3 regions of the Bacillus sp. ISL-39 genome follow, and region 1 is predicted to be linked to each of the others. Evidence: riboswitches for the same ligand, from Rfam matches in the RefSeq annotation. Region 1 holds a riboswitch; each other region holds the start of a gene.

Region 1 (8,055 bases):
AATAAACCTGAGCCGGTCCATTTACCATAACCTCGCTGACATCTTCATCAATCAAAAGCGGGTTGATCGGTCCAAACCCCGTCAAATCATTCCTCAGTTCATCGACGACCTTTTTCCGGTCAATGCTGCCCCTGAATTGTTCATCCTCTTTCATAATTTCAATCGCCATCGCATCTAGCTGAGGAATGATGTCCTCTACAGGTGCATCTTTAAAGTCTTGAAGAATCTTTTTATGAATGAGGTTTTTAAGCTCCTGGTGCTTATCCTGCTTTCTTTGGATTTCCGGACTGACAGCCTCTTTTTTATGTGGTTCCCTGAACACAGACCGGATGTCAACCTTTTGCTGCGGATTAGCCTGGGCAACAAATTCGTCGTGCTGGCTTTCTACTCCTTCGACTTGCTGTGTCCTTTCCTGGATGCGGTTCAGAAGGCTCATTATGCTGTTCCTCCCTTCATGCGTTTTCTGCCAATTAATTTTGATAGGAAAGAAGGTCCTTTCGCTTCCTTGAACAAGGTAATTTCCCGCCTGCTCGAGATTCTCTCTGCCATTTTAAAAATGGCTTTGGCTACATCGGTCTTGCCCTGGTTGATGACAAAAGGAATTCCAATATTAAGTGATTGTGAGCATGTTTGAAAGTCATTTGGTATATATACAGGATCCTCGTAACCAAGAATCCTGGCCGCATCTGCTGCCTGGATCACACTCTCCATGTTCGCCCGATTCACTACGAGTGTGACTTTATTTTTCAATTCAAGGATATCGAACGTCTCGAGCATCAGCTTGGTATTCTTCAATGCTGTCATCTCAAGATTGGCCATGACCATGATTTGGTCCGCTTTTTCAGCGATATGGACTGTATGATCATTAAGGCCTACAGATGTATCGACGACCACATAGTCATAATTCAGCAGCATCAGGTCGAGGATTTTATCGACTGCTTCTTTCGTGACTAGATCTGCATACTCAGGGCGGTCCGGAGCCGCCATGACCTTCACTCCGCTTTCATGCCTGGACATGTAGCCTGCCAGTGAATGTTCATCAAGAGTACTCATGCCCTCAATCACTTCTTTAATGGTAAAAGCAGACTTCAAATCCATGGCTAGCCCGATATCACCAAATTGAAAGTCTCCATCCAATATCGCTACAGATATATTTTTCTTCACTAAAGCTCCAGCCAGATTGACCGTCAGGACCGTGCGACCAATCCCGCCTTTTGCACTGCAAACGGCAATAAGCTCGCCTCGTTTCAACTTAGCTGGCTTCTTTTCATGTATTTGCAGTTCATTCGCGTTTTCCATGATTGGTCACCCTCCATCTTCTTCAATCCTATTCGCTGTCGCTTGCAGCTTCGTTTTCCGCTATGACCGGCCGCTTATGCAGCATGAAATGGATATTGCCTTGTTCGGCTGAATTAACAAGTTTTAAAGCATCCGCTGGCTTAAGTTCTACCGTAACTGACGTATATTCGGCATAAGGCTCTTGTGTATCCTCAGGCAGGACCATCTTACGCCCAACCGCCAGTACCCTTGCTTTTTCCAAGATGATTTTAGACTCAACATTCCCTTCCTGTCCCGGAAGCTTTTTAGAGAACATAATGTCGACTTCATCTTCAGGTTCAATCAGGTTCGCAGTTGATTGATTTAAATTAACCCCCACTGAAACAGCACGATAGCCATCCCTGACTTTTCTCGAAACATAGATATGTTCTGCAGTCTGGGATCCCAGCCGGTGGGAAAGGATTGGCTCGCCTTGCTCAATCTCAGCGTTCGCCAGTTTCCCCTCAACATCGCCAAAGCTTTTAATGGAGTTGGCGTGCAATGCCTTTTCAGGAACCATCGCTGTTCCCAGTTTTGCGGATGTGATTTGCTCATTTTTCTGGATCTTTTCTTTGGCGACAACAATCTCCACCAAATTGCTGTTCATCGCCTTTTCAGCTTTCACTTGATTCATATATTGAAAGAATAAAAATGTCGTTACTATACCCATTACTAATGCGAGGACCAAAACAAGCTTTGACCGCATATTTGATCACCTACTCCGTTATTCGAATGCTGTATGCGCCCTTAAAGGCGGCCGTTTCACCTTCAAAACCCGTTCCTGCGCGCTTGATGAATATCCCCTTGATTGAAGTGTCATGGCTGTCCATTGGATCGGTAATATAGAAATAAGCGAAACCAGTAATTTTCACTTCTTTTACCTGGTTGACATCCGTGCTGTATGGTTTATAGACAGGGACAAGCAGAATCCTTGAACAATTCCTTGAATTTATATCCCTTGGGAGTTCTGGACACGAATTCACTTTTTCCTTGACCACTTCCCTTGTCTTACCGGCAATATTACCTGTTTGTGTGATGACGATATCCCCTACAGTAAGCTCGTTTTGATAGCCATTACGGAGGTTTTCTTCATACGGACGGGCTCCTGTATCGCCCAGGGCAAGGACGCCGAAATTCCCATATTCCACTCCGCCAGTATCCACTTTCAGCTGGTATTCCTTATTAAACTCCAAGGGGATGCTGTCATCGATGCCAAGCGGTGCTGCACCTTCTGCCCGTCCCATCGTCCTTAACTCGGCAGCAGAATGCGCTTGGACATCGACAGTTTCAAAGCCAAGTAGTTTTGAGAAAGCGAGGTCTACCTTTTTGGACAAATCAATAGCGACTTTCTTCTCCATGTCTATTGATATATTGTCTATATTTGAGCCATCTTTATGGGCTGCAACGATGCTTCGTACCACCTCTTCAACCTTCGCTTCGTTGTTTGTCAGCTCCTGTGCTCCAGAAAGGACAGCCGCATTAGCCGTTTTCTGCAGCTCCGCCTTCGTCATATATACCATCCCGCCGTCAATTGCAAGACCGGCCATACTAAGGATGACAAACATCGAAAGGGCCGCCAAAAGAATGGTGTTTCCTGATTCATCCGCTAACCATCTTCTTGCCATTTTTTCCTCCTCACTCCACTCTGATCGTTGACTCCGCCGTAATCGTCAAGGATGAAGAAAACAGGCTGGATATAAACGGAGTGAAAAATTGATAAGGATATTCTAGCTTCACAGTTATATAGTCACCAGCAACACGTCCCGATTCTCCAGGGGAAATCGAGATGGCCAGTTTATCAATTTCATTCAGCTGTACGTAATCCCTGGCAAAAGCAGTAACTTCAGAATCACTTTTACCGAGACCTCCCACCCTGACGGTTTCCTGGGCCGCCATATGAAGATGGGCATAAGAATACATAATCCTTCCGAAATCCAAAATGCCTACCAACAGCAATAAAAGAACCGGCAGAACAAGGGCCGTCTCAACGAGTGATTGCCCTCTCTCATCACGTCTCAAAACAATCCTCCTCCAGCTGGAAACACAATGGCAGCCAAAGCTCCAATCGCGATCGCCACTCCATATGGATAGGTCGTGTTCAAGGCTTCCTTATCCAGTCCATGCGGGACTTTCATACCGCTACGCAGCCCGCCCAGGAACATGCCGATCTGTTTTAGCCTGTTTATGGCACCCTTCCTGAAAAACAGGATCAACAGTGCCAAAATCCCTCCAGCCAGCGCCATATACACAGCCGCCGTCAATACAAATACAGCTCCCTTTAAGCTCCCCACCACCGCAAGCAGTTTCACATCCCCAGCTCCCATGCCTCCGAGCAAATAGGGAATCAGCAAAATAGAGAAACCAACTGCTGTTCCTGCAAGAGCAAAGGTGAGGCCCTGGATTCCATCAGTGGCTGTATTTAAAGCCAGACCAGCTAGTAAAAAAGGAAATAAAACTTTGTTATAAATCTTCCGTTCTCTCAAATCGGTTATGACACAAATCACTATTAATGTTATCAATAAAAAGTCGACTAACATCGATCTACCTCATTTCAGTGAGGAGTTTTAAAAAAGCCTCACGTTTCTCAACGCGAGGCTGTTTCTAGGTGTACCTCTGACTACAACTTATAAGTGAATGTATAAATGCCTTAGTCAATAGGAACGATTATGGTGTAGTAGGAGTATCATTTCTTCCGGTTACAGCATCGGTTACCTCAGTAAACATAGCAAGAATTTCTTCACGCAATAAAGCTAACACTCCAACAACCGCCACCGCAATAACTCCAAGTACCAAACCGTACTCCGTCATACCTTGTCCTTGTTCTTCTGTGAATAGTGCTTTCATTTTTGCTTTCATTGTTTAAAACCCCTTTTCATTTTATTAGTTTGATAGAATGACCGACTTTCGTTCCGCTATTCCGAATCGTGCCTTCTGGAAGCTCGAAGACGGAATATGCACCTTTGCAGCGCTTTCCCATTTTCGCAGGCTCAAGTTGTTCGTCCGCGCCTACAATCTCATCGTTCTCGTTGATGTAAAGAACATCGATGGAATAGTTCATAAAAAAGGTATGGATGGACCGGCAGGGCTTTATATAGAGACTGTGTCCTTCTGGCAAGCTTTCTGTCAGCATCAACCCTTTGAATCTGCTGAAAAAGGTATCTGCTATTTTTACATCCGCTGCCAATTCTTTGCCGTTCACTTCGTTCACTAGTCTCATTTCGCTTTTCACCTCCGACTGTACAAAAATAACCCCGCCTTTACCGAAAGGGGGGTTCGCTGAATACATATTTCATGTAATTCACCCTGATCTTTCGGTAGCTGGCTGGCTTAGCAATGGATTGCCGTAGCCCCTTTAGCTTTGCGTCGCTGGTTTTCACCAGGTTTGCCTTTATCGAGAACCAGTGTATATCCGACTGATCTCTTATCCACATCATAATTTGAATCATTCTTCAACAAAATCCATCAAAAATCCTGATTTTTCTAAAAATTTAACCAGGTATTTTTGCTCAGGAAAAAGAAACTACTTTTCCGATAGATAGTACTTAAATCACTATTCGGATGGTTAACAATTTTCTGATGTGAATAACTTAGCTGAACAAAGCTTTTATTTTGGATAATTAGGCATGCTCCCTTACACGGTTTATAGGTAGAATGTTTTGTTTTCTGTGGATTTTTCCATCTCGAATAGGCCATAAACCACTAAATTCCTTGAAATAAATATGGATTTTTATAATATATTTGCATTTCTTTTAAAAAACCGTCATGCTAGTGGATGAAGAACAACAATGTAATAAAGCGAGCAGGTGAAAAAAATGATCGAAGTTAAAACTTCTGAAATTAGCGATGGTGAATTCAATAGAGGGATATTCGCAACTCGTGATATTGCAAAAGGCGAATTGATCCATGAGGCTCCCGTGCTATCCTATCCAAACGATCAGCATGTCCATATCGAGAAAACTGCGCTGGCGGATTATGCCTTCGAATATGGCATCAACCATTCTGCCCTCCTTCTTGGATATGGAATGTTATTCAACCACTCATACGAGCCTAACGCAACGTATGAAATCAATTTCGACAATCACACATTTGATTTCTATGCCTACCGTGATATCAGCGCCGGTGAAGAAATTTTCATTAATTATAATGGGGAAGAGGATAATAACGATCCATTATGGTTCAACAAAGAAGAGGAATAACAAGAAAACGGCTTCCCATTCAGGGAGCCGCTTTTTTATGGTTCTCTATCCTATATCTCCAAACAATCCAGTTCAACAATCACTGTTGTCCCCTTACCCTCTTCACTGATGATCTTCATTGTTCCATTATGCTCCTGGATGATTTTATTGCTCACCGTCAATCCAAGTCCAATCCCTTTATCTTTTGTCGTATAAAAAGGCGTCCCAAGGTATCTAAGCCGGTCCGCTTCGATGCCCGTTCCCTCATCTGAAATGCTTATCTGCAGCTTCCCCGAACCTTTCATCTGAAGGTCAATATGAATTTTCCCGCCTTCAGGCATGGATTCAATCGCATTTTTCATAAAGTTTAAAAATACCTGTTTTAGCTGGTGCGGATTGCATGAAAGCATGAGATTCTTTTCTTGAAAATTAGTGATGATTTGGACATTATGCAACAATGCTTGCGGGTGAATTATTTTGATTGTGCTGTCCAGGATTGACTTCATGTTTCCCTTTACAAACTTTACCGCCTGCGGCTTTGCAAGTGACATAAACTCATTGACTATCGTATCGATCCTGTCAAGTTCATTCATGATGATAGCCAGGTAATCCTCCTGCTTCTCCTTATCGAGACATGTCTGCAATAATTTCGAGAAACCTTTCAATGAAGTAAGCGGATTGCGAATTTCATGAGCCACTCCTGCTGCCAGCTGTCCGGTGATGGAAAGCCTGTCCAGGTTTCGGATCGTGGCGTCCTGCTTGACACGGTCGGTAATATTCCTGCCGACACTGACAAATGACTCTATCTCTTTTTTCTCATTGTAAATCGGTGAAAAATTGTACTCTGTGTAAACCGTATTTTGGTCACAGGTCGTAAACTTCTTCCGTAAAATTTGGGGTTCACCTGATTCCAGAATTTCCTCAAGCTTTTTATCAAGAATGACATCTTCATCAGGTGTCAAAAATTCACTCAAGCTTTTGCCGACAATTTGCTCTGGCTTCAGACTGATTACTTTTCCATGTGAGGGTGATGCATACACTATCACTTTATTCTTATCAATCACCTTGATCATGTCAGTCGTATTCTCGGTGATCAATTCGTACAATTCCCGGGTTCTATTCAGTTCACGCTCCATGTTCACCATTTTGGTAATGTCACGGTAAATCGCAATGATTGCGATGATTTTCCCGTGCTTATTCCGAAAAGGAGAGTAGGAGACCGCAATATCCAGCATTGATCCGTCTTTATGATATCGCTGGGTTATCATATTTGTAAAAGCCTTGCCATTCTTGACTTGGGCTATGATTCCTGGAACATAATCAGGGTTTGAGAACTCATAAAAGGTTCTTCCAATCAAGTCTTCTTCTGTATAGCCGAATATTTCGGTGTACTTATGGTTGATTCTTAAAAATCGATTCTCCATATCGACAATAGCAAATCCGTCAGCCGTGCAATCCAAAAATAAACTCAGCAGTTCATTAGGATTATAGATTGTTTCATCATCTGTCCCGAATATTGGGAAACTATTACGCATAGAGATCTCTCCAAACTTTTTTTCCTTATAAATCTATTTTACAGAAGATTTAGATATTTAAAAAGAAATATTTGGCTATCATACTATTAAAAGTAAAAAACCGCTATCTTTTGAAAGACAGCGGCAGATATTACTTTGAAGTCAGATGGCTGATTACTTTTTCCACCGCAGATTCCGCCTGGTCGATACAGCCAGGGATGCCCACTCCCTCAAATGACCCTCCGGCAAGGAAGACACCAGGAAGTTCCCGGCTAAGCTGCTTTTTAACTAGGGCAATTCTTTCAAGATGCCCGACCGTATATTGCGGCATCGCTTTTCTCCACCTTGTTATGACATGGAAGAGGGGTTTTGCGGTAATGTTCATTGTCTTATTCAAGTCTCTTAATACCAGCTCGACGATCTCCTCATCTGACAAATCAACTGCTTCCTGGTCATCCGGTTTACCGACATAGCAGCGGAGCAAGGCCATATCATCAGGAGATGTGCCAGGCCATTTCTTGTGCGTCCAGGTACATGCAGTTATCCTGAAATCGCTGTTCCTTGAAACGAGGAAGCCAGTACCATTGATATCTTTCTCGATTGCTGATTTCGGGAATGCCATCGCGACATTTGCCACGGAATTGGACGGCATATCTGTAAACTGTTCCATAAATGCGTATTCGGAAAGCATACGCTGGGCATGGAAATGATCTGTAGTAATGACGACACTGTCCGCTGCTTCTACTTCGCCAGTTTCGAAGTGAACTTGATAGGTATTTCCTGTCTTCGCTACCTTTTTCACAGCATTTCCCTTCATGACCGTCCCCTCTTCCAGGCGGCTTTCAACCCGGTGGATCAACTCCTCGAGGCCCGTTGACAATGAGATGAACATGCCCTTTTTTGAGCCAGGCTTTTTGGCTGTCTTCGGCGGCTTTGGCATCGATTTATTCAGTCCAACCACCAGGCTCCGATGCTTCTGTTCAATTTCATAGAAGTTCGGGAACAATGACATCAAGCTCAGTTCATCAATGTCGCCTGCATAAATACCT
Region 2 (8,055 bases), on a different contig from region 1:
AGGTCAGGAAAAATGTTCGCATGTGAATGGGAGGACATTGAGCCTGATATGTACATTCTTGGAAAAGCGCTTGGCGGTGGGGTTTTCCCAATTTCATGCGTCGTAGCAGACAATGATGTACTGGGAGTATTCAACCCTGGTTCCCACGGGTCTACTTTTGGCGGCAATCCGATGGCCTGCGCAGTTTCCATCGCGTCTTTGGATGTATTGATTGATGAGAAGCTTGCCGACCGCTCTCTGGAACTTGGTGAATATTTCATCAGCAAACTGCGTGAAATCGACAATTCCATCATCAAGGATATCCGCGGCCGCGGCCTGTTCATTGGCGTCGAGCTGTCCGAACCAGCACGAAAGTATTGTGAAGAATTAAAAGAAGAAGGCTTGCTCTGCAAAGAAACGCATGATACGGTCATCCGTTTTGCTCCGCCGCTTGTCATCAGCCAGGAAGAACTGGACTGGGCAATCGAAAGAATTAAAAAAGTATTATCATAAACATGAAAAAACCCGCCTTAATAGGGCGGGTTTTTCATTTTTGGCCAATTCAGGCGCATTTTTAGTTACCGAGTAGCTCGTGGTTCTGCTGCTTGCTCTTCTCTTTCGCTTGGTGCAAAAAGAAGACCGATGTTTATTAAACCAGCAATACCAACCAGACCATAGATGATGCGGGACAATGCTGAATCCTGTCCGCCGAAAATAGCTGCAACAAGGTCAAATTGGAAGAATCCTACTAAGCCCCAGTTAATGGCCCCAATAATGGTAAGTACAAGTGCTGCACGTTGAATACCGCTCATGGATGTTTCCTCCTTAAAAATAAATTTGTTCTTTTATAGATTGTTTCAGCTTGAAATGAATTATTCATCCGCCCTATATTTAATAGCTACCCTTTTGAAAAAGGTTGTAACTTTTTTCAGCACATTGGAGCACATTAAGAGGTGTATTTTTTGCAATGCTTTTTGAAAAAGAACATAATAATCCCTAGAGGAAGGTGATTTAAATGGATAACTTTACTTTTTACAATCCAACGAAACTGATATTTGGCAAAGACCAGCTTGAACAACTGAAAAATGAAGTCCCTCAGTATGGCAAGAAGGTGCTTCTTGTATATGGAGGCGGCAGCATCAAGCGCAATGGTCTTTATGATTCTGTCATGGACACTCTGACTGAAATTGGCGCGGAAGTATTCGAGCTTCCTGGTGTAGAACCGAATCCCCGTCTCTCGACTGTCCATAAAGGCGTGAAAATCTGCAAAGAAGAAGGCATTGAATTCCTGTTGGCAGTAGGCGGCGGCAGCGTTATTGACTGCACGAAGGCCATTGCTGCAGGGGCAAAATATGAAGGCGATGCCTGGGACCTGGTCACCAAGAAAGCTTTTGCTGCAGAAGCTCTTCCATTTGGTACGGTCCTCACTTTGGCAGCCACAGGCTCGGAAATGAATGCAGGTTCTGTCATCACCAACTGGGAAACGAATGAAAAGTATGGCTGGGGAAGCCCGGTCACATTCCCGAAATTCTCCATCCTTGATCCTGTGAACACTTTTACCGTTCCGAAGGATCAGACGATTTATGGAATTGTTGACATGATGTCACATGTATTGGAGCATTATTTCCATCTGACCGAAAACACCGAATTCCAGGACCGCATGTGCGAATCCTTGCTTTTGACAGTCATGGAAACAGCTCCGAAGCTGCTTGAGGACCTGGAGAACTATGAATACCGCGCAACCATCCTTTATTCAGGAACGATGGCTTTGAATGGGATCCTAAACATGGGTTACCGTGGCGATTGGGCGACACATAATATCGAACACGCCGTCTCGGCAGTATATGATATCCCTCACGGAGGCGGGCTTGCCATCCTGTTCCCGAACTGGATGAAGCATAATCTTAAGGTAAAACCAGAACGATTCAAGAAAATGGCTGTCAGGGTCTTCGGCGTGAACCCAGAAGGCAAGACTGACGAAGAAGCTGGCTTGGAAGGAATCGAAAAGCTGCGTGAATTCTGGAACAGCATCGGTGCACCGTCACGCCTTGCTGATTATGATATAGATGACAGCAAGCTGGAATTGATGGCGGATAAAGCCATGGCGAACGGTGAATTTGGCAATTTTGCGAAAATGAATAAAGACGACGTACAAGAAATTTATCGTATGTCATTATAAAAATCTAAAGGACCCGGGAGTATTTCCTGGGTCCTTTGTCTTTTGTATGGGTAAAAAAACTTATGTGAATTTTTTAAAATAACCATCGATACACTGAAAACATCCTTTTTTACGGGTAAAAAAAGAAGCTGAAGAAAAATTTACCAATATTTTTTCTGGGACTAAATGTTTAAGTAACTGGGTAACTGTGGTAAGTCTCTAAATGTAAGACAATGGCGCAGTAGGAACAATTTACATAAGCACAATCAACATCATCATGCTCAGGGCAAACCTGTTGAAAGACAGGGACGCAAAACAAGGAGTCTAAGGCTGCCACATTCAGCTAAGATTGTCCTAGTTGCCATGGATAGAGGAATTCAGGCTGTTGTTTTGTCGAGAAAAAGAGAATGAATACTTGTAAAAGGAGGGAAAATGCCTTTTGTAAATAACTGAAAATTCAATTTATTTATCATGCTTGATTTTAAATAAAGGCTGTTTTCGTATTGACTGTTGTTGTAGTCCTTACAACCGCATCCTTAAAGGTATCGGGGCTTTTTTCAGAAAAACTTCTGGACCAGATTTACATTAGGACTCGTAAAAACCCAGGTGCCGGGTTTTACTTTCATTGTGAAAGCAACAAAATTTACGAAAAGAGCCTAAATAAAAAGGAGTAGAAATTATGAAAATGAAAAAACGTTTATCTTTTTTAATCGCAATCATGTTTTTGTTTACGATCACTTTCCCGGTTACAGGTGCATTTGCTGCCGAAAATAATGAGCAAGAAGCAGAATTTAAAGAAAATAGTAAACAAGGTGAACAGATCCAAAAAAGTAATGAATCAGCTGAAATGTCCCAAAAGGGAAAGTCCGGTGGTGATGTAAAAGCAGCGTCTACGGAAAATGACCTTGAAAATAAGAAGAGTTCCGACTCTGAGACAATTGGACAAACTAAAAATAACTCAGAACAAGAAACAAACAATCCTGATGAATCTGAGACCAGTGCAAATCAGGAAGATAATCAGGAAAAAAATACAGAAGGAAATAATGGCCAAGAAGAAAATAATGCTTCAGAAGAAAACAATGGCCAAGAAGAAAATAATGCTCCAGAAGAAAACAATGGCCAAGAAGAAAATACGCCGGCAGATAGCGAAAATGAGTCGACACCAGCTGAGGATGGAACCGTGCCAGGCGATGATAATAAAAGCACCCAGATTCACCTGCACATCGATCAGTGTGTCAATCCTGTTGAAACGGCCTATGTCCAGGTTAGCGGCGTGTGGGAGGAAATGACGAATCCAGGTTCTTCTCCTTTATTTAAAGCGTTTGATGAAGGGGAGTACATTAAAGATGATGTCACGGCATTCAAGCTGATTTTTACAACAGGTGAAGAGCTGGTTGTCCCGATCAGTGATGTAAGAGTGGGAGTCGAAGCGGAAGGCTCTGTTAATTATTGGCTGGATGACTGTGGAATTCCTGCAGAAGAGCCATCTGAACCGGATGAGAAGATGACACTACTATCTATGATAAAAATTATGATTGATGAGAATACAAGTCACATTGAAAAAGTGACACTGCTAATGATGAGCGGGGAGAGAGTTGAGTTTGAAAGGATCAATGAACTTTTCAGTCTCACTCTGACGGAAGAAATCCAACTGGAATTGATTCGTGGCATAGAGATTACTGGCAACGGTGAGACAAAGCTGATTTTGCTTTCAGAAATCGAGTCTCTGGAAATTGTGGAAAGTGTCCTTACACTTCAAGTGAACTGGGAGATGGATGGTGAAATAGTCGAGGAAGAAACAGAAGAGGAAAGTGAGACCACAGCACCTGGCAATAATTCAGGTTCTGGAAATACATCTGATGGCACAACAAATGAACAAGTATGGAACGGTGAGGTCCTTCCTCAAACTGGTGAAAGCAGCAGGACGATGTTCTATGTACTGGGCTTCCTGATTGCGGCAGGAGGAGTCATGCTAAGGTTCAGGAATCCATTGAAGAACTAAACTCGAGTTGGAGGGGAAATGATTCCCCTCTTTATTTGATTATGAGGTGAAATTGATGAGAAAAGTAATGTCGATATTATTGATAATAGCTGGTCTCTCGATCTTCTTGTATCCAGCTGCAAAGGATTATTACACCTCCTACAATCAGGAGAATATGATTGAAGAATGGGAAGGCGGCAATCAGGAAAATACGGTGGCTGCTGAGAGTCTTAGTGAACTTGAGGAAGTATTCAGTATAGAAACCCAGGCGGAGAGCGATGTGAGTGATATTACACAAGTTGAAAATCAAGAGTCTGAGGAAGGAACGGCATCTGGCACAGCAAAAATAAAACAGAAATCTCGGGCTGGCATGGTTGGTGTCATTGAAATTGACAAGATTGGCGTGAAGATTCCGATTTTGAATGGTGCATCGGATGCAAACTTGGAGAAAGGCGCTGGTCTCCTGGAAGGAACGGCAGCCCCCGGAATGCCTGGCAACAGTGCGATTGCTGCCCATCGAAACAGAGCCTATGGAAGCATGTTCAACCGGCTCAATGAAATAGGCGTAGGGGATACCGTGACGGTCAAAGATCAAAACAATACTTACCAATATGAAGTGTACGAAACGCTTGTGGTGGAACCACATGAAACCTCCGTACTCAATGGCAGCCAGGATGAAAAGGTTCTTACTCTCATTACGTGTACGCCTATTGATACGGCAACACACAGGCTGATTGTCAAAGCGAAAATCAAGCCATAATAGATTCTGTGTTTTTACCATCCATGAGAGGGTATGGGATTAAGAGAAATGATAAATTCTAGGAGGAGAAGATGGAATTTAACAGTGTTCTGCTGGCATTTGTGTTCATTGCAGTCTTGCTGGCTGCCGGAATGCTCCTGCGGATGACGATTCCTTTTTTCCAAAAGTATTTTATCCCTACTTCCCTTATTGCAGGTCTAATTGGATTGTTAATGAGCAAGGAAGCATTGGGGAAGCTAGGGTCAATCATTCCTGGAGCAGGATTTCTTGAAAATGGCGTATACCCCGAAAAAGTGTACGATGCGATGCTTTCGATTCCTGAAGTCGCGATCACCATTATTTTTGCCTCGCTTTTTTTAGGTAAAAAAATTCCCGGGATCAAAAAGATATGGAAGATTGCCGGTCCACAAGTTGCCTATGGACAAACCGTATCATGGGGTCAGTATGTGGTCGGAATCCTTCTGGCGATTTTTATTTTGAAGCCAGTTTTCGGTCTTCCTCCAATGGCAGGCGCCCTGATTGAAATCGGATTTGAAGGCGGGCCAGGTACAGCTGCCGGTATGAGAGGGACATTCGAGGCACTCGATTTTTCTGAAGGAGCCAGTATTGCCCTAGGCCTGGCAACAGTCGGGATCCTGACTGGTGTGATTACCGGCATTATCATTGTCAATTGGGGCATCAAAAAAGGTATGGCGAAGGAAGCGAAAAAAGCTTCCGAGCTTTCTGGCCAAGAGCAAAAAGGCCTGTATCCTGAGGATGAAGAACGGTCGGCTGGAGAATTATCAACAAGATCGGAATCAATTGAATCGCTGACGGTCAACTTCCTTTTCATTTTTGTGGCAGTCGGCGCCGGGATGCTTTTATTAAAAGGGCTTTTGTTACTGGAAAATACAACTTGGGGTCCGGCTTACGATATCGAAATCATCAAGCATGTCCCATTGTTTCCTATGGCCTTGCTAGGAGGAGTGGCAACCCAGCTGCTATATGACCGGTTTATTCCCTTCAAGCTGATTGATAAGAAAATGCTCAGTCGAATTGAGGGTTTTTCCCTTGATATTTTAATCGTTGCATCCATCACTACTCTATCCATTTCAGCGATCAGTGAACATCTTCTGCCTTTCCTAATCCTTGCCGGTGCGGGAATCGCGTTTAATCTTGCCGCTTTTTTCTTCCTGGCCAAAAGGGTTATGCCAGAATATTGGCTTGAAAGAGGGATTCTTCAATATGGGCAGTCGATGGGTATGACAACAACAGGCCTGCTCTTACTGCAGATTGTTGATCCGGAAAAAGAAACACCTGCTCTCGAGGGTTTCGGCTATAAACAAATCCTGTTTGAGCCCATTGTCGGAGGCGGCCTGTTCACCGCCGCTTCCATGCCTCTGATTGCACAATTCGGCCCGGTTCCGGTTTTAATTGGGACAGCAATCCTGTTTGCAGGATGGCTGGCAATCGGTATTTTTCACTTTGGAAAAAAGAACAATAAGAGTGCCCAATCGTGATGAAAAAAACTTTTTACAAAGTTTACTTAAAATTTCACAATTGGGCACGCTTACATCTGAGAGTGTTTCTTGATTATTGGGTTTCATTTCGATAAAGTGATAGAGAATATAAAATAATGGAGGATCAGACATGACACATGTTCGTTTTGATTACTCAAAGGCGCTTAGCTTTTTTGGTGAACACGAAGTTACATACTTAAGGGATTTTGTAAAAGTAGCCCATCATTCATTACATGAAAAGACTGGTGCAGGCAGCGACTTTTTAGGCTGGATCGATCTGCCTGTAGACTATGATAAAGAAGAATTCGCACGCATCCAGAAGTCAGCAGAAAAGATTAAAAGTGATTCTGACGTCCTGCTCGTCGTAGGGATTGGCGGATCTTATCTTGGTGCACGTGCTGCGCTTGAATTTTTACAGCACAGCTTCTATAACGCTCTTTCAAAAGAAAAGCGCAAGACACCGCAGGTTATTTTTATCGGCAACAACATCAGCTCAACTTATATGACAGATGTGATGGATCTTTTGGAAGGTAAAGATTTCTCCATCAATGTCATTTCAAAATCTGGAACAACGACGGAGCCTGCGATCGCATTCCGTATTTTCCGAAAGCTGCTTGAAGAAAAGTATGGAGCAGAAGAAGCACGCAAGCGCATTTATGCGACAACGGATAAAGCCCGCGGTGCATTGAAAACTCTTGCTGACGAAGAAGGCTATGAATCATTCGTGATTCCTGATGATGTCGGCGGACGTTATTCCGTTCTGACTGCAGTAGGCTTGCTGCCAATCGCTGTCAGCGGTTCAGATATCGAAGCGATGATGAAGGGTGCAGCACAGGCGAGGGAAGACTTCGGCAAGTCAGAGCTTGAAGAAAATCCTGCCTACCAATACGCTGCAGTCCGTAATGCGCTTTACAATAAAGGCAAGACAATCGAAATGCTGATCAACTATGAGCCATCCCTTCAGTACTTCTCTGAATGGTGGAAGCAGCTGTTCGGCGAAAGTGAAGGGAAAGACCAGAAGGGAATCTATCCTTCTTCAGCAAACTTCTCTACTGACCTTCACTCACTTGGTCAATATGTACAGGAAGGCCGTCGTGACTTGTTCGAGACGATCATCAAGGTGGAAAAGCCTCGCCATGAGCTGACAATTGAAGAAGCTGCAAGTGATCTTGACGGCTTGAACTACCTTGCTGGCAAGACAGTTGATTTTGTGAACAATAAAGCGTTTGAAGGAACGATGCTGGCTCACACTGATGGAGGCGTACCGAACCTTGTTCTAACGATTCCACAGTTGGATGAGTATACATTCGGATACCTTGTATACTTCTTCGAAAAAGCCTGCGCAATGAGCGGTTACCTGCTCGGCGTAAATCCATTCGACCAGCCAGGCGTTGAGGCATACAAAGTGAACATGTTCGCATTGCTTGGAAAACCAGGCTTCGAAGAAAAGAAAGCAGAACTGGAAAAGAGACTTAAATAAAGCTGAAAAGGAGCACCCGATAAAAACGGGTGCTCCTTTTGTGTGAATTTATTTTTTGAAACTGGAAAAAATCGTATGAAATTTCCAGTTCGCCAATAAAAATAAATTTTCGCCAATAAAGTTGTGAAAACCGCCAATAAAAATAAACTTTCACCATTATCTGTGAATCCATCATCCTTCATCACCTGCCTAAAGGCA
Region 3 (8,055 bases), on a different contig from region 1:
AATTCTTTTTTGAAAGCCCATCGATCAAGCTGTGGACCAAGGCGGAAGCTTTGTTTCCTTCATTTGGGTCAGCAGATGTGTATGATGCCCGCCCGCTGGTCGAACCGGTTACCATGCTTCAGGAAATCGAACAGTACAGCAAAGACCGGATGATTCCCGGAATTATAGGCATACTGTTTATTTTGTTCTCGATATTTGTCATTGCGAAAGGAAGGAAACTGCGATGATCAAAAAGCTTGGAGTTTTTTTGATAATGTCGGCAGCGGTAGTATCGGGCTGCAATAACAGCAAGATGGAGCCGGAGGAAATCAACCCGGAAATCGATGTATGTGAGGTGTGCAACATGGGTCTTGCCCATGAGCACTTTGCCGCCGAGGTCGTCACTGCTGATGGTGAAGTGTATAAATTTGATGATATAGGATGTATGGATGAATTCATGGAGATGGAGGAACATCTCAAGGAAGAAAATGCTGCAAAACAATATGTGCGTGATGTGGACACAGGGGAATGGGTCGAGCTGGAAAAAGCCTTCCATGCGTACCACCCTGATTTCTGGACACCAATGGCAAATGGCGTTGTCAGTTTCAAGGATCAACAGAGCGCTGAAAAATATATTAAGGAACAGGGAATGGGCGAAGTGCTGGATTATGAGTCATTAAAGAAACATGAGTGGAGCTGGGAGCAATGAGGCACATCGCGAGGCAGCAAATGACCTTGATGATGAGAAGCCATTGGCTTGTCGGCTTTGGCTTATTGTTCTCATCCCTGGCGGTAATGGTCGCTTTCCTTGGGAACATCGGCGGAACTGGGTTTGATGGTTTTAACAGGATGACAGCAAGCTTGCTGAATATCAACTTCCTGCTGATTCCCTTGCTGTCTTTGCTGATCGGCAGCCTGTTCCTGTCAGGCGAAAAGGAAGACCGGGGGCTAATGCTGCTGCTGACATACCCGATTTCGCCGTGGGCAGTTATCCTGGGGAAGTATGCAGGATTATTCGTTTCCGTCTGGTCTGTTTTGACGTTTGGGTATGGTGCAGCCTTGCTCGTTATCTTCTTCGCCGGCGGGGGAGTCTCTGTTTCCTTGCTGATATTATTTTATCTGTATTCGATCCTGTTGGCGTCTACCTTCCTGTCGCTGGCAATGATGATTGGCATAATCGCCAAAACACGATTCCAGGCACTGGGGATAAGCCTGATTGTCTGGGCTTTCCTTGTGCTTTTCTATGAATTTATCATCATGGGATTAAGCATGTTCTTGATGAAGCAATGGCTGCTGCCAATGCTTACTGTTTCCATCTTTCTGAATCCGGTGGAGCTAATCCGCGTCCAGTCAATTTTGTCGCTGGAGGGAGCATCAGTATTCGGCCCGCGCTTATATGATTTAACAATCTGGGCAGATGGATGGATCGGGAAAACGTTATTTGTACTTGCCGTTTTGCTCTGGACGGTACTGCCTGTCCTATACACAGTGTACAGGACGAAACGGGGGGTTAGTGATGAATAGCAGCGAATGGATGCGGATTGAAGGACTGGCAAAACATTACAGTGAGACGAAAAAGATTACCGACATTGACTTGACCATCAATAAGCCTGAAATCTTTGCATTATGCGGCGGAAACGGCGCAGGTAAGAGTACGTTGATCAAAATGCTTACAGGGATGATGAAACCGACTGCCGGAAAAATTCTGTTGGACGGTAAGGTAATCGACCCGCAAAAACAAGGATTCAAAAAACTGTTTTCTTATATGCCGGATGAAATGCTCTTTCCTCGACAGCTGACAGGTTTGGAGGTTTTGACCTTTTTTGCTAGGTTAAGAGGAATAAGTGATGAAAAAGTAATGGAAGCTCTTAAGCAGGTTGGGTTATTTGAAGTAAAGAATATGCAGATTAAACAATACTCTAAAGGAATGCAGCAACGTCTTTCACTGGCGCAGGTGCTATTGCCGGATGTCCCTCTTCGGATCCTCGACGAACCAACCAATGGGCTAGATCCATTGTGGGTGTTCCGCTTCAAGGAAATTATCCTGGAAGAGAAAAAACAGGGCAGGACGATTCTTTTTACTACCCACATCCTTAGTCTCGTTGAGGAATTGGCAGACCGGGCTGCGTTCATGCAGGAGGGGCAGCTTCAGTATTGTGATTCAGTAAAATCACTTATAGAAAATAACGGTGTCTATACACCGCTTGAAAAAGTCTTCTTTCATTAATTCTTGTTTGTTTCCAGAGCTTGAATGAGAAAACGATCTTGCATGCAATGCGAAAACTCCCGATGCTGATTTCTGCACCGGGAGTTTTTTAAAAAATGCTTTTTGGGGCCTTTTTTGATTCCACTATTTTAATGGGCACTTTCCTCTTCGCTTTCACCATCCATATCATTGTCCTTATCCTGATCCATGCTATCGCCATTCATTTTCATTTTTTTCATATAGCGTTCGTTTGCGATTTGGTCGATTTGCTCCCATGTTGCCATTGAGGGATTCTTGTCGCCGTTTTCTGAAATGAATTTTTCGGCACTTTCATTGTCATTGAAGAAAGCATAGCCGTATTTCATAGGTGTTTTCAGGTCTGCTTTTACAGGAATTGCGGAATTTGCTTCGATCCATTCTGACGTAATATAGTCACGTACCCACTTTTCTTCAAATTCTACATCATCACGCCGTGTGATATTCAACAGACATCCGGAGTCATCAAAGAAAACATACTTTCCGTCTTTCGTTTTGGCCTGAGCTGTGAAAACACCCATTGGGTCAGCTTCCTGATATACTTTCATATTGCAGAAAGCACAAACATCATCGGCACCGGGTTCATGGGGGCCATCTGCATGACCATCATCCTCGTGTTTCACTTCTGTTGCGGCAGTCTCCTGACCGTCTTTCTGCTCGTTTTCAGCTGCTTCTTCTCCGCAGGCAGAAACAATTATCATTAAAAAGAATGCTATCATGACAGCAAATAATTTCTTCATTAAATTCTCCTCCTTTGATCGAATTTAATCCTATCAAGGAGTTGTGATTAAAATACGAAAAATCAATGGGGAAAACGTGAGAAGCTCACTGTTTTTATGAATATTTTGTGACAGGTTTTCCAACCTCGTATATGGTATGCCAGATTGCAGTTCCTGAACAACTTATTAGGCACTTTATAAGTTCAAAAAGGAATTCACATCCTGGTGTGTTCGTTAAGCATAAATGAACGTGAAAATACATGGTCTAAAGAGCGAGCTGGCACTGTAATTTATATAAAAGCTTTACTGTTTATCCTGTTTATTCATGCTTTTAAACTTCATGAAATCCAGATAGTAAGCAAAATCTTCCTTGCTGATTCCATTTTTTATCGCTTCATCAACGAGCCCAGCCCATTCCTCATCAACAGGCATCATTTGCTGTCCCATCAAATACTCAACGGTTGTATCCAGATGGTCTGCCAGTCTGGAAAGCACCTGTAGAGAGGGGTTTCCCTGGATCCCCCTTTCGATATAACTGAGATAGGATTTGGAAACATTCGCTTTTTCTGAGAGCTCGCTAATAGAATACTTTTTTTCAAGCCTTAAGCTTTTAATTTTCTCGCCAATCGCCATAGGGGAATCTCCTTTTAATTCATCTATTAATTCATTATAACGAACAGAATAGTTCTTTTAAAAATACAAGAAACTGAGATAAACGGAGTATTTTCTTAAAAAAGAACGATTTTTGTTCTTTTTTGAGAAAATTAGCCATATTTTAGACTTTTTCAAGATTGGTACAAATGAACTATACTTCAATGGAATAATGCAGCAAGGCACTTTAAAAAGGGGGCTGGATGGCCGTGTACAGAAAAAATTGTGATCGATGCAATCGTCCTTCGTTTAGCAGCAGCGAGGTTGGGGAGTGGCTCTGCCCGATTTGCGGAAATGATTTAACGAGATATCCGTTCTTTAATGCCATCAGTCTTGAAAAAGTGGCCATGTTATCAGACTGGAAAAAGCAAAAGTATAAAAAAACTACCCATCCATAAGTTTATGGGGGTAAATGAATAAAAAGAGTACAACAATTAAGGATGTTATTTGACAAAAAACTTTATTTAAATGATTGTAATTTTTAGATAAATGACCGTTATAGCTGTGATTTTGTAATTGTTTGGAAGAAAAAAGAAAAAAACCTTCAAATGCTGGCGACAAATAATTACATGTTAAATATATAGAACAAGGTACAATGACATTGGGAGTTCAGAAGTGAGTAAAAAGGTACAGAAAAAGGCAAACTTGTTGAAAAACTAGGACGCAAAGTCACGGGTCTAAGGTGCAATCGACTATGATGGCCGGACTGCCTGGAATACTAACTGTATTTTGGGGGGAAGAACTTGATTAAAGAGCAGGTAGTTTTCGAAGAACTGGATACAGAATGGATGCAGCTAATATTAACAGCATTAGAAATGGGAATTAACAAAGAAGAAATCAGGGAATTTTTAACGAAGACGAAAAATAGCTAAGTGGTTTATACATAGAGAATAAAAGTGCGATCGAGCAGCTCTTATGGAGGTGCTTTTTATTTTTTTCGTAATGGCTGTTTTTTTTATATTGATTGCTGCTTTTCGAACATATACTGGAATCCGAGTTTATTAAGGTATCGGGGCTCTTTTCGAGGAGAATTCTAAAGGACAGCCATGAAGGCTGTCCTTGAATTATTTATTATGGAGTCTCCATTTATTGAATTCCAGAAACTCACGGAATTGATCCTTCGTGATTCCAGAATCCATTGCCTCTTTTACAAGATTGACCCAGTCTGAATCCATGTTCTCTTTATCGGGTTGTTCATGAATGAGATGGTCCACAGGTACATTCAGTACTCCAGCTATTTTTTCTAAAAATTGTATTGAAGGATTTGTTTGGAGATTTCGCTCTAGGGAACTCAAATATGATTTTGCCACGCCAGCTTGCTCTGCCAATTCGGATAGGGACATTCTTTTTTCTTGTCGAAGTTTTTTGACGCGTTCACCAATCAATGTTATCCACACACCTTATCAATTTATATTTACATCATAACAAATCTGATAAAATAGTTCCATATTGAGAACAACTTATAGAACAATTATAACCAAACATCAAGTCTTCCTGGTCTACTTTTAATAAAAAACATGTTGGGAAAAAACTCGTTGCTTTTATATCGGCCATTGCAGTGCTCAGTTATACATCATTTTAGGGATAATTAATTAAAATCCAAACACAGTTGTCCGCTGTATTCAAACGGGCCTAAAAAAGGTAAAATGGTAGCAATAAGACAAGATACGGGTGATGTGTTATGCAGAAAAAATATTTATTGATCTATGAAGAAATTTCAAAACAGATTCAGGAAGGTGTTTATCCTCCTAAAACGATTTTGCCTTCTGAAAACGAATTTGCGGATATGTATCAAACTTCCAGGGAAACCATCCGCAAAGCGCTGAATCTGCTAGCTCAAAATGGATTCATCCAAAAAATCCGCGGCAAAGGTTCACTGGTGCTGGACTTGAAACGACATCAGTTTCCGATAACCGGATTGATCAGTTTCAAAGAACTGGCGGAGAACATGGGCGGAAAAGCGAAAACGACTGTGGAAGAGTTCACTCTCGAGCTGGCGGGCCGGGAAATTGCCCGGGAATTGAATGTAGCGGATGATGAAAAGGTTTGGAAGGTAAAAAGAGTCCGGCATATTGATGAAGAACGAGTGATTCTCGATAAGGATTATCTCGTAGAAAGGCATGTGCCAGGACTGTCACGCGAGAAATGCGAAAACTCAATATTTGAGTACATTGAAGGTCAGCTTGAGAAAAAAATCAGCTTTGCGAAGAAAGAATTCACGGTGGAGGAACCCAGCGAGGAGGACCGGGAGCTTCTTGATATGGAAGGATTCCATGCAATCGTCATCGTGAAAAACTATATTTATTTTGATGATGCCACCCTGTTCCAATATACAGAGTCAAGGCACCGTCCCGACAAGTTCCGGTTCGTTGATTTTGCCAGACGGATGGATACGCAGACTCTATGAATAAAAAGAAGCTGCCATTGATGATGCCGGGTGAACCAGGCAATCAAATGGCAGCTTTTTATTTATTCAGTAAGGAACTGGATACTTCACTTAAAGACGTGCTCTTCTCCAGCTCCTGACTTCTCCAGTCGGAAAGGTACTTTTCTGATTAATGCTTCGGGTACTTCCCGACAAGGTGGATGGCGCTGATGATTCTTTTATTGATCCAGGCTCTGTTTTCCTGGGTATTTAGCTGTTCGTAGACCATCTTCCGGCCGTCTTCTGTAGTGACATAGTGACTTGGAAGAGTATTCAGGCTGATGGCGATAATATCATTCCGGCACTTCTGACAATTGCAAAAAGTCTGGTAATCCGGGCTCATCATCAGCACATTAACAAGAGTCGAAACGACCTCTTCCATTACATTGACATAACTAAATTTCATGGTGTCTCTCTCCCTATTGATGTCCTAAGTTAAATTATAGTTGAATGACGCAAATATAAAATCTTTTTTTTATCTTTGTTATAAGATAGGTCTAATTACACTTCGTTATACAAAATAATGGAAGTTCAGCTGGATGTTTCATAGTCGTAGGACAGGGAATTTTAGATAGTGGAGAATTTTTTAAAAGGAGATGTTGAAACTATGGGTAAAAAAATTGCCTGTGTAATAACAGACTTATTTGAAGATGTAGAATATCTCGAGCCTTCACGTGCTTTTACCGAAGCAGGGCATGAAGTTATAACAATTGAAAAGGAAAAAGGGAAGACCGTAACAGGGAAGCAAGGAAAAGCCGAGGTCAAGATTGATGAGAGCATCGACAACGTCAAGCCCGAAGATTTCGATGCCTTATTCATTCCGGGCGGCTTCTCACCAGACCAGCTGCGTGAAGATGACCGATTCGTGCAATTCGCCAAGTACTTCATGGACGAGAAGAAGCCAGTCTTCGCGATTTGCCACGGACCACAGCTGCTGCTGACAGCTAAAACACTCGAAGGCAGAGGCGCGACAGGCTACAAGTCCATCCGCGTCGACATGGAATATGCCGGAGCAAAATACATGGACAAAGAAGTCGTAGTCTGCTGCAATCAGCTCGTGACAAGCAGGGAGCCGAAGGATATCCCGGCGTTCAACCGTGAAGCACTTAAGGTTCTGGGATAATATTGGTAGAGAACCCTTTTGCCTCGGCAGAAGGGTTTTTTATTGTGTGTGGAAACTGGAAAAAAACCTGTGGAATTTCCAATTCGCTATAAAAATGAAAAACTCGCTATAAAACCGAAAAACTCGCTATAAAAACGAGAAAGTCGCTATAAAAACGAGAAAGTCGCTATAAAAATGATAAAGTCGCTATAAAAATGATAAAGTCGCTATAAAAGTGAAGTTTACGCTATAAAAAAATATTGCAGAGATTTGTTTTTAGGATGTTACGCCAAGTCACATGATCCAATCCAGTAAACTAATGCTATTTTCATTTTTACCCTTCGGTGAACTGGTTCATTTTGCGAAATTTTACGTATAAGATAATATAAAGGATGAAATAAATCAGGGAGATGACGGAATGATTGTTTTAAAATCGGCACGTGAGATTGAAAATATGAAGGCAGCGGGCAAGCTGCTCGCTTCCGTGCATAAAGAATTGCGCAAACTTATCAAGCCGGGGGTAACCACTTGGGAAATCGACCAGTTTGTTGAGGATTACTTGAAAAAGCATGGAGCCACTCCTCAGCAGAAGGGCTACCGTAATTATCAATATGCAACGTGTGCCAGCATCAATGATGAGGTTTGCCATGGCTTTCCTCGGAGAGAGGCGTTGAATGATGGCGATATCGTCACAATCGATATGGTCGTCAACTTGAATGGCGCCCTCGCCGATTCAGCCTGGAGCTATGCAGTCGGCAATATCAGCGAACAATCGCAAAGGCTGCTGGAGGTAACAAAAGAGGCATTATATCGCGGTATTGCTGCATCCGTACCAGGCAATCGGGTCGGCGATATCGGCCATGCGATCCAGTCATATGTGGAGGGTGAAGGCTTTTCTGTTGTGCGCGAGTTCATCGGCCACGGCATTGGCTCTGTT

The links. Region 1 has a riboswitch for cyclic di-GMP ahead of J7E37_RS18535 (DUF192 domain-containing protein). Riboswitches for the same ligand answer to the same signal wherever they lie in the genome.
Region 2: another riboswitch for cyclic di-GMP. It lies ahead of J7E37_RS09315 (LPXTG cell wall anchor domain-containing protein); the one in region 1 lies ahead of J7E37_RS18535 (DUF192 domain-containing protein).
Region 3: another riboswitch for cyclic di-GMP. It lies ahead of J7E37_RS07135 (anti-repressor SinI family protein); the one in region 1 lies ahead of J7E37_RS18535 (DUF192 domain-containing protein).

The regions. Positions count from the first base shown of each region.
Region 1 covers NZ_JAGGQM010000027.1:16,656-24,710, reverse strand. The annotation lists gene J7E37_RS18570 (TadA family conjugal transfer-associated ATPase) at 1-436, opposite strand, end outside; gene J7E37_RS18565 (CpaE/TadZ family protein) at 436-1,299, opposite strand; gene cpaB (Flp pilus assembly protein CpaB) at 1,328-2,023, opposite strand; gene J7E37_RS18555 (pilus assembly protein TadG-related protein) at 2,034-2,942, opposite strand; gene J7E37_RS18550 (TadE/TadG family type IV pilus assembly protein) at 2,953-3,336, opposite strand; gene J7E37_RS18545 (A24 family peptidase) at 3,333-3,854, opposite strand; gene J7E37_RS18540 (Flp family type IVb pilin) at 3,982-4,173, opposite strand; gene J7E37_RS18535 (DUF192 domain-containing protein) at 4,190-4,534, opposite strand; cyclic di-GMP riboswitch class I at 4,628-4,714, opposite strand; gene J7E37_RS18530 (SET domain-containing protein) at 5,130-5,513, shown strand; gene J7E37_RS18525 (PAS domain-containing sensor histidine kinase) at 5,564-7,027, opposite strand; gene hemY (protoporphyrinogen oxidase) at 7,158-8,055, opposite strand, start outside.
Region 2 covers NZ_JAGGQM010000009.1:45,657-53,711, forward strand. The annotation lists gene J7E37_RS09300 (ornithine--oxo-acid transaminase) at 1-492, shown strand, start outside; gene J7E37_RS09305 (DUF378 domain-containing protein) at 558-791, opposite strand; gene J7E37_RS09310 (iron-containing alcohol dehydrogenase) at 995-2,158, shown strand; cyclic di-GMP riboswitch class I at 2,413-2,503, shown strand; gene J7E37_RS09315 (LPXTG cell wall anchor domain-containing protein) at 2,817-4,139, shown strand; gene J7E37_RS09320 (class D sortase) at 4,195-4,878, shown strand; gene J7E37_RS09325 (sodium/glutamate symporter) at 4,950-6,377, shown strand; gene J7E37_RS09330 (glucose-6-phosphate isomerase) at 6,508-7,857, shown strand.
Region 3 covers NZ_JAGGQM010000005.1:218,138-226,192, reverse strand. The annotation lists gene nosD (nitrous oxide reductase family maturation protein NosD) at 1-227, shown strand, start outside; gene J7E37_RS07165 (nitrous oxide reductase accessory protein NosL) at 224-688, shown strand; gene J7E37_RS07160 (ABC transporter permease) at 685-1,503, shown strand; gene J7E37_RS07155 (ABC transporter ATP-binding protein) at 1,496-2,206, shown strand; gene J7E37_RS07150 (nitrous oxide reductase accessory protein NosL) at 2,335-2,961, opposite strand; gene J7E37_RS07145 (helix-turn-helix domain-containing protein) at 3,244-3,573, opposite strand; gene J7E37_RS07140 (hypothetical protein) at 3,795-3,989, shown strand; cyclic di-GMP riboswitch class I at 4,220-4,305, shown strand; gene J7E37_RS07135 (anti-repressor SinI family protein) at 4,335-4,463, shown strand; gene J7E37_RS07130 (helix-turn-helix domain-containing protein) at 4,656-4,976, opposite strand; gene treR (trehalose operon repressor) at 5,273-5,998, shown strand; gene J7E37_RS22215 (hypothetical protein) at 5,995-6,117, shown strand; gene J7E37_RS07120 (late competence development ComFB family protein) at 6,147-6,422, opposite strand; gene J7E37_RS07115 (type 1 glutamine amidotransferase domain-containing protein) at 6,624-7,139, shown strand; gene map (type I methionyl aminopeptidase) at 7,537-8,055, shown strand, end outside.